Regions from separate parts of the Mesorhizobium sp. LNHC221B00 genome, predicted to be linked through region 3. Evidence: riboswitches for the same ligand, from Rfam matches in the RefSeq annotation. Region 3 holds a riboswitch; each other region holds the start of a gene.
What was found. Region 3 has a riboswitch for cobalamin ahead of X741_RS164755 (aromatic ring-hydroxylating dioxygenase subunit alpha). Riboswitches for the same ligand answer to the same signal wherever they lie in the genome.

Region 1: another riboswitch for cobalamin. It lies ahead of bluB (5,6-dimethylbenzimidazole synthase); the one in region 3 lies ahead of X741_RS164755 (aromatic ring-hydroxylating dioxygenase subunit alpha).
Region 2: another riboswitch for cobalamin. It lies ahead of X741_RS146150 (DUF1636 family protein); the one in region 3 lies ahead of X741_RS164755 (aromatic ring-hydroxylating dioxygenase subunit alpha).
Region 4: another riboswitch for cobalamin. It lies ahead of metE (5-methyltetrahydropteroyltriglutamate--homocysteine S-methyltransferase); the one in region 3 lies ahead of X741_RS164755 (aromatic ring-hydroxylating dioxygenase subunit alpha).

Annotation. Positions count from the first base shown of each region.
Region 1 is NZ_AYWR01000013.1:95,586-99,070, reverse strand. It holds gene X741_RS148945 (exodeoxyribonuclease VII small subunit) at 1-139, opposite strand, end outside; gene X741_RS148950 (histone deacetylase family protein) at 143-1,069, opposite strand; cobalamin riboswitch at 1,191-1,371, shown strand; partial or broken gene bluB (5,6-dimethylbenzimidazole synthase) at 1,374-2,048, shown strand; gene X741_RS148955 (hypothetical protein) at 2,165-3,148, opposite strand; gene X741_RS148960 (TetR/AcrR family transcriptional regulator) at 3,240-3,485, opposite strand, start outside.
Region 2 is NZ_AYWR01000016.1:64,634-68,118, forward strand. It holds gene X741_RS146160 (cobaltochelatase subunit CobN) at 1-779, opposite strand, end outside; gene cobW (cobalamin biosynthesis protein CobW) at 796-1,848, opposite strand; gene X741_RS146150 (DUF1636 family protein) at 1,851-2,279, opposite strand; cobalamin riboswitch at 2,318-2,525, opposite strand; gene X741_RS146145 (winged helix-turn-helix domain-containing protein) at 2,555-3,485, opposite strand, start outside.
Region 3 is NZ_AYWR01000001.1:312,036-315,520, forward strand. It holds gene X741_RS164770 (DUF680 domain-containing protein) at 48-254, opposite strand; gene X741_RS164765 (DUF680 domain-containing protein) at 320-517, opposite strand; gene X741_RS164760 (DUF680 domain-containing protein) at 596-811, opposite strand; cobalamin riboswitch at 1,303-1,505, shown strand; gene X741_RS164755 (aromatic ring-hydroxylating dioxygenase subunit alpha) at 1,619-2,866, shown strand; gene X741_RS164750 (hybrid-cluster NAD(P)-dependent oxidoreductase) at 2,924-3,485, shown strand, end outside.
Region 4 is NZ_AYWR01000011.1:307,994-311,478, reverse strand. It holds partial or broken gene X741_RS01000000166780 (transposase) at 32-711, shown strand; cobalamin riboswitch at 1,260-1,462, shown strand; gene metE (5-methyltetrahydropteroyltriglutamate--homocysteine S-methyltransferase) at 1,556-3,485, shown strand, end outside.

The DNA.
Region 1 (3,485 bases), on a different contig from region 3:
CCTCGCCGCGCTCATAGATCTTGATCGACTGGTCGAGCGGCACGTCGCCACGCTCCAGATCATCGACGATCTTCTCCAGCGCGTCGAGTGCCTGTTCGAAGCTCATCGCCTTGACGTCTTCGTTGGTCTCACCAGCCATCGTTCATCCTTTCATCAGTCGCCCGACATGGGCGGCGACCGAAAATGCCAATCCCTGCAGATCGTAGCCGCCCTCGAGCAGGCTGACGAGCCGGTTGCCGCTGTGGCGCGCGGCACGCTGCATCAGCTGGCCGGTCGCCCAGTCGAAATCGTCCTCGGTCAGGTTGATCTCGGCCAGCGGGTCGCGGTGGTGCGCATCGAAGCCCGCGGAAATGACGATCAAATCCGGCGCGAAATTGTCGAGCGCCGGCAGCACGCGCGACAGGAAGGCATCGCGAAACACCTCGCTGCCGGTCTGCGGCGCCAGCGGCGCGTTGACGATATTGCCGGCGCCGATCTCGTTTTTCGCGCCGGTGCCGGGGTAGAGCGGCATCTGATGCGTCGAGCAATAGAGCACCGAGGGATCATCCCAGAAAATGTCCTGCGTGCCGTTGCCGTGATGCACGTCCCAGTCGACGACCGCGACGCGCTCGACGCCATGCTTCTTCTGCGCATAACGCGCGGCGATGGCCGCCGTGTTGAAGAGGCAGAAGCCCATGGCCGTGGTTTTTTCGGCATGGTGGCCGGGAGGCCGCGCTGCGATGAACACATTGTCGGCGCGGCCCTCAAAGACATCGTCGACGGCGGCATTGGCGGCGCCGATCGCCGCGATCGCCGCTTGCCAGCTCTTCGGGCTGGCGGTGGTGTCGGCATCGATCCGGGCGATGCCTTGGTCAGGGATGGCGGCGCGCACGCGGGCGACGAAATCGGCGGGATGCGCGTAGAGGATGGTGGCCTCGTCACCTTCCGGCGCCGTGACACGATCGAGCGCGGCAAAGGCCTCGTCGTCGAGCACGCGCTCGATGGCGCGCAAGCGATCCGGCCGCTCGGGGTGGCCAGGCGGCGTGATGTGTTCGAGGAAGATCGGATGCGTGTAGAGACGAGTGGCCATGCTCCCTATCTAGTGCCCCGGCGCCGCGATGGCCATGCATCGCGGCTCGATCGCTGGGGAAAATCACGTCTGCGTCCATTGGCGTCGCTGCGGGGATTGGCGCCCCGGGCGGTTCGGCGTAAGGTCGCCGACACTGCCTGGTGCCCGCCGCAAGCGGGAGAATCGGGAACACGGTTGAATCCCGTGGCGTGCCCAACGCTGTGAGGGGGACCGCGCCGGTAAATGCCACTGTCGATGACGGGAAGGCACCGGACGCGGGTTGATCCCAAGCCAGAAGACCGGCCTGGCAGACATCGTCATCCGCATGGTCAGGCGGCTGGCATCGATAGCAATCGCAAGGGGACAAGCGATGCCGGAACACATGACCGCTCATGGTAGCGACGGATTTGACCAGATGGCGCGAGACGCGGTCTACCGCGCCATGTTCACGCGGCGTGACGTGCGCAGCCATTTCCTGCCCGACGCGCTCGACGATGAGGTGCTGGCGCGGCTGCTGCTTGCCGCCCATCACGCGCCATCGGTCGGCTTCATGCAGCCGTGGAACTTCATCGTCATTCGCGATGCCGCACGACGAGCGGAGGTGCGCGACCTGTTCCTCGCCGCGCGCGAGCAGGAATTGCCGGCGATCGAACAGGAAAGGCAGGCGCTCTACCGCAAGCTCAAGCTGGAAGGCATCTGCGAAAGCGCGCTCAACATCTGCATCACCTGTGACCGACAACGCTCGCAGGGCTCACCGCTGGGACGCTGGCACAATCCGGAAATGGACCTCTACAGCACGGTCTGCGCGGTGCAGAATTTCTGGCTGGCCGCGCGCGCCGAGGGCGTCGGCGTCGGCTGGGTCAGCATCATCGAGGCCGGGGCGCTGAAAAGCCTGTTGTCCATTCCCGATCACGTAACGCCGGTCGCCTATCTCTGCGTCGGTCGGGTCTCCGAATTTGCGCCCAAACCGGACCTTGAAACGCATGGCTGGGGCCGACGCCTGCCGCTGCCCGAATTGATCATGAGCGAGACTTTTTGCGGTCAGGGCGAGGTGCGGCTCAAATCGGCGGTGGCACGCCTCAACGCCGTCGATGCCGCGCCGGCAAGCCCGGCCAATCAGCGTGTCGCGCCCGCCGTGTCCCAGCGCGAGCCGCCGAAGGAGGCCAGCGCCTTGTCCTTGAGTTCCCTGAACTTCGACGAGGCCTCGGCGAGCCGGGCGTCCCAGGCGGGATCGGGCACCTGGCCGGCGATGGTCTTGAAATAGACCTGCATCAGGCAAGCGATGGCGAAGGGCTCGATGAAAGCCGCTTTGAACGCCCAGGCAAAGACGATGGCGAGCACGAAGGCCCAACCAGCCAGTTGCCCCGGCATGATGAAGAGAATTGCGGCGGCAGGAACCAGCATAGCCAAGAAGATGACGAAAGAGACGCCCCACATGATGACCGCCAGCCAGACGGCGTTCTTGACCATGGTCTTGCCGTTCTGGGCATAGAGCACAACGCCTTGCCGCGCCGTCTCGAATGGCGAGGACGAATTGATGCGGATGTTGTAGCCAAGGATGATCTCATCGACATAGGTCAGCGACAGGCGGATCACCGTGTTGATGAAGGAGACAAGACCGCTCAGGCCCGGAATCGGCAGGAAGGCGGCGATGCTACCGAGCAGGCCGGTGACAGTGCGAATGGCGCCCTTGACCAACTGGTCGACGACGAAAAGGATATTGGCCTCGGCGAACCGCTCGGTCACGACTTGCCTGGCATAGGCGATCTGGTTCTGGCCGCCGGGGACGTCCTGGCCGTCGATCAGATGGACCATGACGGCGATATGGCCGGCCTTGACGACGTAGAGGATGTATTCTCGGATCCAGTAGACGGCGATCGAGACGACGCCGAAGCCAACCACGCCGCCCCATAGGGCAAAGGACATCGGCCCGTCGGGATCTGTGGAGATATGGCCGACGCCATAGCCGACCGAGGCACCGGTGCCGGTCGCCATGATGTAGGCCAGCGTGATGCCGAAATAGACGATCATGCGAAAGACAATGAAGGGCCAGGTCCGCATCATGATGGACACCGACCTGCCGATATCGAAATCCCACATGCCCCGAATCCCCCTCAGAGATGGAGGGAGAGGATGCGCTCGGCCCGAAGATTGTCAATCGTGGGTGGGTCGCCGGACCGCGGACGGGATTTCAGTGCGGCTGCGAACCCGGTTTCCTGAGCAGGCCTTCGAGCAGTTGCTTGAACGCCGCCACCACCTTCCTCGATGTCGCTTCGGGATCGTTCGAATTGGCGATCCGCTGCGCCGCCTGGCTGCTGGCGCCGTTGATCAGCCGTGCGGCGGTCTCGGGGTCGACGCTCGGGACGACCACCCCCTCCCCCTGCAGCGCGGTCAGATGATCGGTCATTGAACCGACGCAGGCATTGGCATTCGACCA
Region 2 (3,485 bases), on a different contig from region 3:
AGCGCATCGATCGGCGCGACATCGGCGGCTAGCAGCATCGAGCGGTAGAAGAGGATCGGGATGACTGGCGTGGCGTTTCCCTCCCCCTCGAGGGGAGGGTGGCCCGCAGGGCCGGGTGGGGTCGGTACGACCGGGGGCGACGTTTCCTTGAGTCGGCGCGCTCCGGAGAGGACCCCACCCCCGGCCGGCGGCCGGACCCTCCCCTCGAGGGGGAGGGGGACGATGCCGCGTGTGGGCTCGTAGTAGCCGACTTTTGGAACTTCGACCGGCTCGGCAATTTCCGCATCCTGCCCCGCCAGCCCCGCCAGCCTCCGCATCAGCGCACTCATATTGGCCGGGCCGCCCTCGCGGAAATAGCCGAGCAGGCTATCCAACTCCTCGCGCGGCAGCGTCGAGGCTTCGATGAGGCGGAGATCCTCGTCGTGGCTCTCACCCGGCAGCAGCGCCAGTTTTATGCCGTGCGCGCGGGCAGTCGCGGCAAGCTGGTCGCAGCCGTAGCGCCACCAGTCGTAGCCGCCGAGGATGCGCACGAGGATGATCTTGGCATGGCGGGCGACGCTGTCGACCCAGAGGTCGACGGACATGGGATGACGCAGGTCGCGCAGTGCGGCGAGCCGCATCGAGGGCAGGCGGCCGGCGTCGGCCTTCCACGCCGCCGCCAGTCCGGCCAGATCGCTGTCGGTGAAGGACAGCGCCACGATATCCGCCGGCGTCTGCCGCAGGTCGACCGGCTCGGCGAGATCGTCGAGCGAGACGGAAGTCGTGGTGAGGATGTGCATCGCGGCCTGTCCGAGATCAGCCGGCGAGTATGCGTTCGATCGCCGGGCGGTTCAGCCCCTTGAGGCCGATGACGACCAGGCGCGAGCGGCGATCGTCCTCGGCGGTCCAGGCGCGATCATAGTAATGATTGACGCGTGGGCCGACCGCCTGCAGCAAGAGCCGCATCGGCTTGCCGCCGACCTCGACGAAGCCTTTGACGCGCAGCACGTTTTCCTGCTCGGCGGCGTTGGCGACGCGCTTTGCCAGCTCGTCGGGATTGGCGATCGAGGGAATGTCGACGATGAAGGTGTCGAAGTCGTCATGCTCGTGGTCGAACGCACCGTCATGATGGGATTTGCGGTTCTCGATGTCGTCCTCGACGGCGAGGCCGAGGCCGAGCAGCACGGAGGGATCGACCTTGCCATGCGAGGTCGGCACGATCTTCACGGCGCGGGCGGAGTGTTCGTTGATGATGGCGTTGGCGCGGGCTGAGCCTGCGGCGTCCATCAGGTCGCTCTTCGACAGGATGATCAGGTCGGCGCAGGCGATCTGGTCCTCGAACACTTCCTCGACCGGGTCGTCATGGTCGAGGCTCTCATCCTGAGCGCGCTGCGCCTGCAGCGCGTCCATGTCGTTGGCGACGCGGCCTTCGGCCAGCGCCGGGCCATCGACCACGGCGATGACGCCGTCGACCGTGACGCGGCTTTTCACCGTCGGCCACTGGAAGGCCTGGACCAGCGGCTTGGGCAGAGCCAGGCCGGACGTCTCGATCAGGATGTGATCAACCTTCGGCGTCAGCGCCAGGATCTGGTCGAGCGCCGGCACGAAATCGTCGGCGACGGTGCAGCAGATGCAGCCATTGGCCAGTTCGACGATGTTTTCCTCCGGGCAGGTGTCGATACCGCAGCCCTTCAAAATCTCGCCGTCGATGCCGATGTCGCCGAACTCGTTGACGATGATGGCAATGCGTTTGCCGCCGGCGTTTTCCAGGAGATGGCGGACCAGCGTCGTCTTGCCGGCGCCGAGAAAGCCGGTGACGACGGTGCAGGGAACGCGGGAAAGGTTGGCGGACGAATCTGGAGCGGTCATGGTCAGTCCTTCAGCATGTCGAGAGGAGGGATGCGGGCAACGAGGCCGCGCTTGAGGCTATCGGGCCGGCCACGCCATGGGATGAGGCCGTCGGTGGAAGTGGCGAAGAGCTTTGCGCCGGCGACAAGGTCGGCGCCGCTGGCCGTGGTCAGGTCGCCGAAGACATAGCTCCAGCAGCCGTCGCGCAGGATCGCGGCGCTGAGGCGGCGCTTGCAATTGCCGAGGCATTCGACGGTGCGGACGCGGATATCTTCGCCCGAGGCGGCGTTGCGCGTATCCTCAGCCAGCAGTTCGCCGGCGCGGGGATGGGCGTCGGAGCCGGTTTCGTCACGGCACGAGGCACAGATGATCACGGTGACGCCGGACAAGGCATCGCTGTCGGCGGACGAATTGTCCGCTGTGCCAGCCGAAAAACTGCTGTTCTGGTCCAAAAACCGGGCTCCTTGCCCGGAAACCCGCCGGGCGATCGGATTATGTTGTCGCAGACGGCAGGTCTCCTGGCTCGCGGGTCATCGCCTTGGTTAGCCGCCTTCCCGGGAATTCCCAGTGGCTTTCGGCCTTGGCTCGTCGCTTACAGTTGCGGGGACAGCCGCGGATTTGAGATTTTTTCATCCCGCACCGCATTCCCTCTTAGCCCCTCTCATTGAAGAGAAGAGACCGTCTGGAGCGGATTTAGGCTGTTGCGGGCAGGACTGTCAACGCGGGCCTACGACATGGCGATGTCGGCAAGTGACGGTCCGAGGTCGCCAGCGGGCGTCACTTCCATGCGCTCAAGCCCGAGCCAGCCCTGCATTTGCTTCAATTCCTCGAAAAGCTGGGCGGCGGTTTCAGGCGGTGCGCCAGCTTCGGCATAGGCTGCGTGGACGCGTAGCACACTCGCCGGCCGATCGGCCTTGAGATCGACGCGCGCTACAATCCTGTCGCCGAGCAGGAACGGCAGGACGTAATAGCCGTATTGGCGCTTTTCGGCCGGCGTGTAGATCTCGATACGGTAGTGGAAATCGAACAGCCGCTCCGAGCGCGAGCGTTCGAAGACCACGGGATCGAACGGCGCTAGCAAGGCACGGGCGTCGATTTTCCTGGGCAGACGGGCATCCTTGTGCAGGTAAGCGGGCTTATCCCAGCCTTCGACGCGCACCGGCAGCAGCTCACCGAGTTCGACCAATTCCTCCAGGCGGCCCTTCATGTCGGCGGGGGAAAGGCGGAAATAGTCGCGCAAATCGCCTGATGTCGCCACGCCGTGGGCGCGGGCGGAGATGCGCAGCAATTCGCGGTGCGCGTCCTCGGCGGCCGGTACGGGCAGGTCTAGGATCGCCGGCGGCAGCACGCGCTCAGGCAGGTCATAGAAGCGCTCGAATCCGCGGCGGTGCGCCGTCGTGATGCGCCCGGCCCAGAACAGCCATTCGAAGGCATGCTTGGCGTGGCTCCAGCCCCACCAGCCGCCCGAGCCCTTCTGGCCTTCGAGCGCGGAAGCAGCGATCAGGCCGCGCGCGACGACCTCGCGGTAGATCTCTTCTATATAGGCGGCGTGCTCACGGCCCCATTTGGCCAGCCCCAGATACATCTCTTTGCCTTGCTCGGCGCGCTGCATGCGCCAGCGCATCAGCGGCCAGGTCTCCACCGGCAGGAAAGAAGCC
Region 3 (3,485 bases):
TCTCCTGAAGGCAGCGGCGGGCAAACCCGCCGCTGCCGGGTCGGCTATTAGTTGTTGCCGAAGAGGTTGCGGTCGGCGCCGACGACAGGCTTCTGGTCAGCCGGCTCCGACTTCTTGGTCGAAGCCGTGTACGAATTGTCGGTCGAAGTCACGGCAGGCTGGTTGGCGCCATTGGAGTCATAGTTGTCACTGCCGGCAAAAGCGCTGCCGAAAACGGCCTGGACGGCAGCGGCAGCAAGGATGATCTTCTTCATTTCAAGTCTCCTGAAGTCTCGAATTCCACGGCATGGCGGGCAAACCCGCCATTGCCGGGTCGGCTTTAGTTGTTGCCGAAGAGGTTGTGGTCGGCGCCGACGACAGGCTTCTGGTCAGCCGGTTCCGACTTCTTGGTCGAAGCCGTGTACGAATTGTCGGTCGAAGTCACGGCAGGCTGGTTGGCGCCATAGTTGTCGCTGCCGGCGAGAGCGCTGCCGGAAATGGCCAGAACGGCGGCGGCAGCAAGAATGATCTTCTTCATTTCAAGTCTCCTGAATTTTGATGGGTTTTTGAGTTCGCCAGGACGGCGGGCAAGCAGCCGTCAACCGGCGGTCGCCTGTTAGCGGTTACCGAAAAGGTTGTGGTCGGCACCCTGGACAGGCGTCTGAGCAGCCGGTTCCGACTTCTTGACCGAAGCGGTGTACGAGCTGTCGACGGCAGTGGCTGCAGGGGTCGCATTCGAGCCGTAATGGTCCGAACTATAATGGTCGCTACCAGCGAAGGCGCTGCCGGAAATGGCCAGAAGGGCGGCGGCAGTGAGAACAATCTTTTTCATTTTGGGTACTCCAGTATTTTTCCGTCCGTCTAGCGGCGTGTCTTGGGATGAAATCGCGTCGTTCGGACAGCCCCGATTTGGGAAAGCCAGATGGCCGTTTCCAATCACGAAGTTGTTCCGCGTGGACCATGAATCCACCACTTGAAATTGTACCACCGGCTTCCACATCAATTTTTTTGCTTTTTTTATCAATCAGTTAGAAGGATCAAGGGAGCTATCACCAACTGTGTCGGAGGCCCAGCGTTCACAACGTCCTGCACGCACCGTCAACAGAAACGAACCGTTCGGTTCGATTTTAGGTTTCGCTAATAGTCACTTTTCGAAACTGTTAACCTTTTTTTGGCTCCGGCCAAGGATCGAAAAACAACGTTGGGGTGCTGGCGACGAGCCGGTTTCAACGGTCGCGATCCTTGTAGGGACGATCTTGCATGCGTGTCGCGCCGCATGGATGCGATGTCGTTTTCATGCCGACGCCGCGATGCGTGCCGTGATTAGATCACGCCAAATCAGGTGCCGCTTCGTGACGACGGAGTGGAGAATTGGGAAGCCGGTCAGAATCCGGCGCTGCCCCCGCAACGGTGGTGGAGTTCAAGTCGCAACGGGAGACCACTGGGCGAAAGCCTGGGAAGGTGTCGCGATGGTCCGCAAGGACGACTCCAGAGCCCGGAAACCAGCCCGAGATTGCTAGAACTCGACTGATCGCGGTGGGCGGTCAAGGGGCGGATGATGCATTCCCGGCTGGCGCCGGCCTGCGTCCGATCCTTCCTCCATCACCACCAGTTCAGTCCTTGGATATGAGGACAGGACATGGATGCTCGCAACGACATGCTGAGGCTCTTGAACAGCCGCAGACAGGGCTTTTCGCTGGAACAGCCCTTTTACACCGATCCGGACTACTTCAAGCTCGACATGGAGCTGATCTGGTATCGCGATTGGCTGTTCATCGGCCATGATTGCGAGCTGCCCAAGCCAGGCAGCTTCATCACCGTGCAGATCGGCGACTATCCGGTCGTGCTGGTGCGCGATCAGCAGGGCAAGATAAACGCCTTCCACAATTCCTGCCGCCACCGCGGCAGCCGCGTCTGCAACACCGACAAGGGCATGGCCGCCAAACTGGTCTGCCCCTATCACCAGTGGACCTATGAGCTGGACGGCCGCCTGCTGTTCGCCCGCCAGATGGCCGAGGGTTTCGACAAGAGCCAGTTCGGGCTGAAGCCGGTCGCCTGCGAAAGCGTCGCCGGCTATATCTTCATCTGCCTGGGCAAGGAGCCGGCCGACTTCGCGCCGATGCGGGCGATGATCGAACCCTACCTCAAGCCGCACCGGCTCGGCGAGGCGAAGATCGCCTTCGAGAGCACGATCATCGAGAAGGGCAATTGGAAGCTCGTCTGGGAAAACAACCGCGAGTGCTATCATTGCGCGGGCAATCACCCGGAGCTGTGCAAGACATTCCCGGAAGCACCGACCGTCACCGGCGTGCAGGGCGCCGACAGCGATCCGGAGATGCTGGCGCACTGGGCGAAATGCGAGGCGGCCGGCCTGCCGAGCAAGTTCCGCATCGATCCGGCCGGGCAGTATCGCGCCACCCGCGCGCCGCTGCTGCGCGATGCCGTCAGCTACACGATGAGCGGCAAGCGGGCGGTGAGGAAGAACCTCTCCGACAACGTCTCGGCCGACCGCATCGGCACCTTGATGCACTATCACTACCCGACGACATGGAACCATATCCTCATCGACCATGCCGTGACCTTCCGCGTGCTGCCGATCAGCGCCACGGAAACCGCCGTGACGACCAAATGGCTGGTCCACAAGGATGCGGTCGAGGGCGTCGACTACGATCTCGCCGAACTCACCCATGTGTGGACCGAGACCAACGACCAGGACCGCCGCATCGTCGAGGAGAACGCCTTCGGCATCCTGTCGCCGGCCTATGAGCCCGGCCCTTATTCGGAGTTGCACGAGGGAGGCGTCATCCAGTTCGTCGACTGGTACGCCCGCTTCATCGGTCCGCGCCTTGCCGAAGACGGCAAGCCGGCGCTGCGCAGCGTTGCGTGAGCTCATGTCGCCCAAACACGACATGAGCAGGGCAACAAGGACCAGAGGATGAATGCGATGACCGATCTTGGCCTCTATCGCCATCTCGACCAGATGGCGCCGTGGAACGACCGGCTCCAGGTGCTGGAAGTGATCGGCGTCAGCGATGAGGCGCCCGACGTGAAGACCTTCACCTTCCGGTCCGACAACCAGACCTGGTTCCGCTACAAGCCGGGCCAGTTCGTGACGCTGGAGCTGCCGACTTCGGACGGGCCGCTGATGCGCACCTACACGCTGTCATCGTCACCGTCGCGGCCATTCTCGATCGCGGTGACGGTAAAGGCGCAGGCCGGCAGCATCGGCACGCGCTGGATGTTCGACCATCTGGTGCCCGGCTCGCACGTCAAGGCCTACGGGCCGGCAGGCGACTTCTCGCTGCACAGCCATCCGGCGGCCAAATATCTGTTCATCTCGGCCGGTTCGGGCGTGACACCGATGATGTCGATGCTGCGCTGGCTGAACGACTGCGCGCCGTGGACCGATGTCGGCTTCGTCAATTGCGCGCGGCGCGCGGAAGAGATCATCTTCCGCAAGGAGCTCGAACTGCTCGGCGGCCATATGCCCGGCCTGTCGCTCGGCT
Region 4 (3,485 bases), on a different contig from region 3:
AGCCGCCGACCATTGAGATCGAGGAGCCGCAGTGAAGCAATATGTCGGACTGGATGTGTCGCAGAGGGAGACAAGCGTCTGCGTGGTCGACGATAGTGGAAAGACGGTGTTCCAGGGAAAGGCAAAGTCCGATCCAGGAGCCTTGACGGAGCTGCTGCATAAACGTGCGCCTCACGCCGAGCGCATCGGATTTGAGACTGGTGCCATGTCCAGCTGGCTCTGGCACGAGCTGAAAAGGGTCGGACTGCCGGTCGTCTGCCTTGATGCTCGGCATGCAAAGGCAGCGCTTTCAGTCCGAATGAACAAGAGCGATGAGAACGATGCCCGCGGCCTGTCCCCGGCATCGGCGTGGTGACTGCGCTCACTTTCCGCCACACGATCGACGATCCCTCGCGCTTTCGCTCGGCCGCCAATGTGGGTGCCTATCTCGGCCTAACGCCGCGACGAAAGCAGTCCGGTGAAACGGATATCAATGGCCGCGTCTCACGCTGGGGCGATCGGCTGTTGCGAACCTACCTGTACGAGGCGGCCAGCGTGCTCCTGCACCGGACGAAGAAATGGTCCACCCTGAAAGCCTGGGGGATGCGTCTGTCAAGACGGATCGGTTTGAAGAAGGCAAATGTGGCGGTCGCACGGAAGATTGCCGTTCTCCTTCATTGCATTTGGGTTGACGGCACCAGCTTTGAGTGGGGTAACGAAAAGATGGCTTAGTCGACTCCACCCCAAACGAGTTCTCGGGCCGCTATCAACGCGGAACTCGTGATGTCCCCGCCGGGACGGTGGTTGCGGCGACCTCGGTCAAACGGCTGACAGCAGTTTACCTGCATCTCGTTGGAAACGTTGAGGCGCCCGACCCGAACATCATCATGAGGCATTCGACCTCGGAAAGGACCATGACCCCGGCGATGGCAGTGCGAGATCCGGATTGACAACTACCCGCAATTAAAGGGCCGTTTGACACCTACCGCACCGCGAAATCGGTTGGGGCTCATCCTGCACACTTTCCGCAGCCTCGGTGTTGGCTCGGCGCTCGCGGATCACCAGCGTCCTTTGAGCGGTAGCGCTTTTCAGGTTGAGGTTAAAGTCCTCCGATTGTTGTGGCTCCGCACGGCCTCCATTAGTTGGACAATGGGGGCAGCGGTGCAGCGGCGGCAAATGGACGACTCACTGTTTCACAATGTTAGACAAGCGTAAAAGCGCGATGACATAACCACATAAACATTTCGTTATGCGCCATTGACAAGAGAAGGGATTGCTGTGATTGTCTGGCGTGTCGTGGTTCTCGCGTGCGGCGCTGCCGCAGCGGAGCTAAGAGGGAAGCCGGTGCGATGCCGGCGCTGCCCCCGCAACTGTTAGCGGCGAGCCAACCCCACTCATGTCACTGAGGCGAATACCCTCGGGAAGACGGGTAGAGGCTATGACCCCGCGAGCCAGGAGACCTGCCACGACGAATTACGTCCACGGGCGGGGTGTCTCGGTGGCCGCTGCAACCCGGGCGTGCCGGGCCTGCTAGCGCCTTCCTTGTCACCGACGCCCCCAACCATCGGGGTATGACATGACTGTCTCTCAGCAAATTCCTGTAGCAACGCTCGGCGTGCCGCGCTTCGGTCGTCGGCGAGAACTGAAATTCGCCCTTGAAAGCTACTGGTCCGGAAAATCGTCCGCTGGCGACCTTCTTGGAACGTCGAAGGCACTCCGTGCCGCTAGCTGGGAGGAGCAGCGCGATCGCGGCGTGTCGAAAATACCGTCAAACGACTTCTCGCTTTACGACCATGTGCTCGACACCGCAGCTATGGTCGGCGCCATTCCCTCCCGTTACGGCTGGAATAGCGGCGAGGTCCCACTTGACATCTACTTCGCAATGGCGCGCGGCAACCAGGGTCAGACGGAGGATTGTGCACACGCTGGTCACCAGGAGGCGGCTCATGGGCCCGGTGTAACCGCGATGGAAATGACCAAGTGGTTTGACACAAACTACCACTACATTGTGCCGGAACTGGATGATGATCAGACGTTCGCCCTCTCGTCGACGAGACCCGTCGATTACTTCCTCGAGGCCAAAGCTCTCGGCATTCACACACGCCCAGTCATCCTTGGACCCATCACCTTCCTCAAGCTGGCGAAATCGCCTGCCGAAGGGTTCGATCCTATCGCGCTCCTACCGCGGCTGCTGCCTGTTTACGAGCAACTCCTGCAGAGGCTGAAGCTGTCGGGAGCCGACTGGGTGCAGATCGATGAGCCAGCGCTTGTCCTCGATCTGAACTCCAACGAACGAGCTGCGTTCGAGTTCGCCTATGGCCAGCTGTCGAAAGCCGCGCCCGAGCTGAAGATCATGCTGGCTACATATTTCGGGCATCTGGGAGACAATCTCGAAACCGCGGTTTCTCTGCCCCTGGCCGGGCTGCATATTGATCTCGTGCGCGCTCCCGAGCAGCTGGAAACGGTGGGTCGGCTCGCTCCGAAGGATCTGGTGCTCTCGCTTGGCTTGATCGACGGCCGCAACGTCTGGCGTGCGAACCTGCCCGCCATTCTCGACCGCATCAAACCGATCGTCGCCGGCTGGCCCTTGGACCGCGTCGAGATCGCGCCTTCTTGCTCGATGCTGCATGTGCCGATCGACCTGCGCATGGAGACGGAACTCGACGCCGACATCAGCTCGTGGCTCGCCTTCGCGGCCCAGAAGACTGACGAATTGGTGTTGCTGGCCCGGGCCCTGTCCCAAGGCAGAGATGCGGTGGCTGGCGCGTTGAAAGCGTCTGCCGAGGCTGCCGCCACGCGCGTGACATCCACGAGGATCCATGACCCGCTTGTTCAGGGGCGGATCGCTAGCATTGACGACAGCGCGAAGCGACGAGAGAGCGCTTTTGCCGAGCGCTCCAGAGTCCAAGCCGGCTCACTCGGGCTGCCGCCGTTCCCGACGACGACCATCGGGTCCTTCCCGCAGACGCCGCAGGTACGCAAGGCGCGGGCCGCTCATGCGAAGGGCCAGCTGAGCTATGTCGACTACGAGACGTTCCTGAGGAAGGAGATCGAGGCTGCAATTCGCTGGCAGGAAGAGATCGGGCTGGACGTGCTGGTGCACGGTGAATTCGAGCGAAACGACATGGTACAGCATTTCGGCGAGCAGCTGTCTGGCTTCGCCTTCACCCAGCATGCCTGGGTACAAAGCTATGGGTCGCGCTACGTGCGTCCCCCCATCATTTTCGGCGACGTATCGAGGCGCAATCCGATGACAGTGCGCTGGTGGCAATTCGCGCAGTCGCTTACGGAAAAGCCCGTGAAGGGAATGCTCACAGGCCCAGTCACCATTCTCAACTGGTCTTTTGTTCGCGACGACGTACCCCGCTCCGAAGCCTGCCGCCAGATCGCGCTCGCCATCCGCGACGAAGCGACGGATCTCGAAAGATCCGGCGCAAGGATGGTCCAGATCGATGAGGCCGCGTTTCGCGAAGGATTGCCACTGCGCCAATCTGACTGGAAAGTCT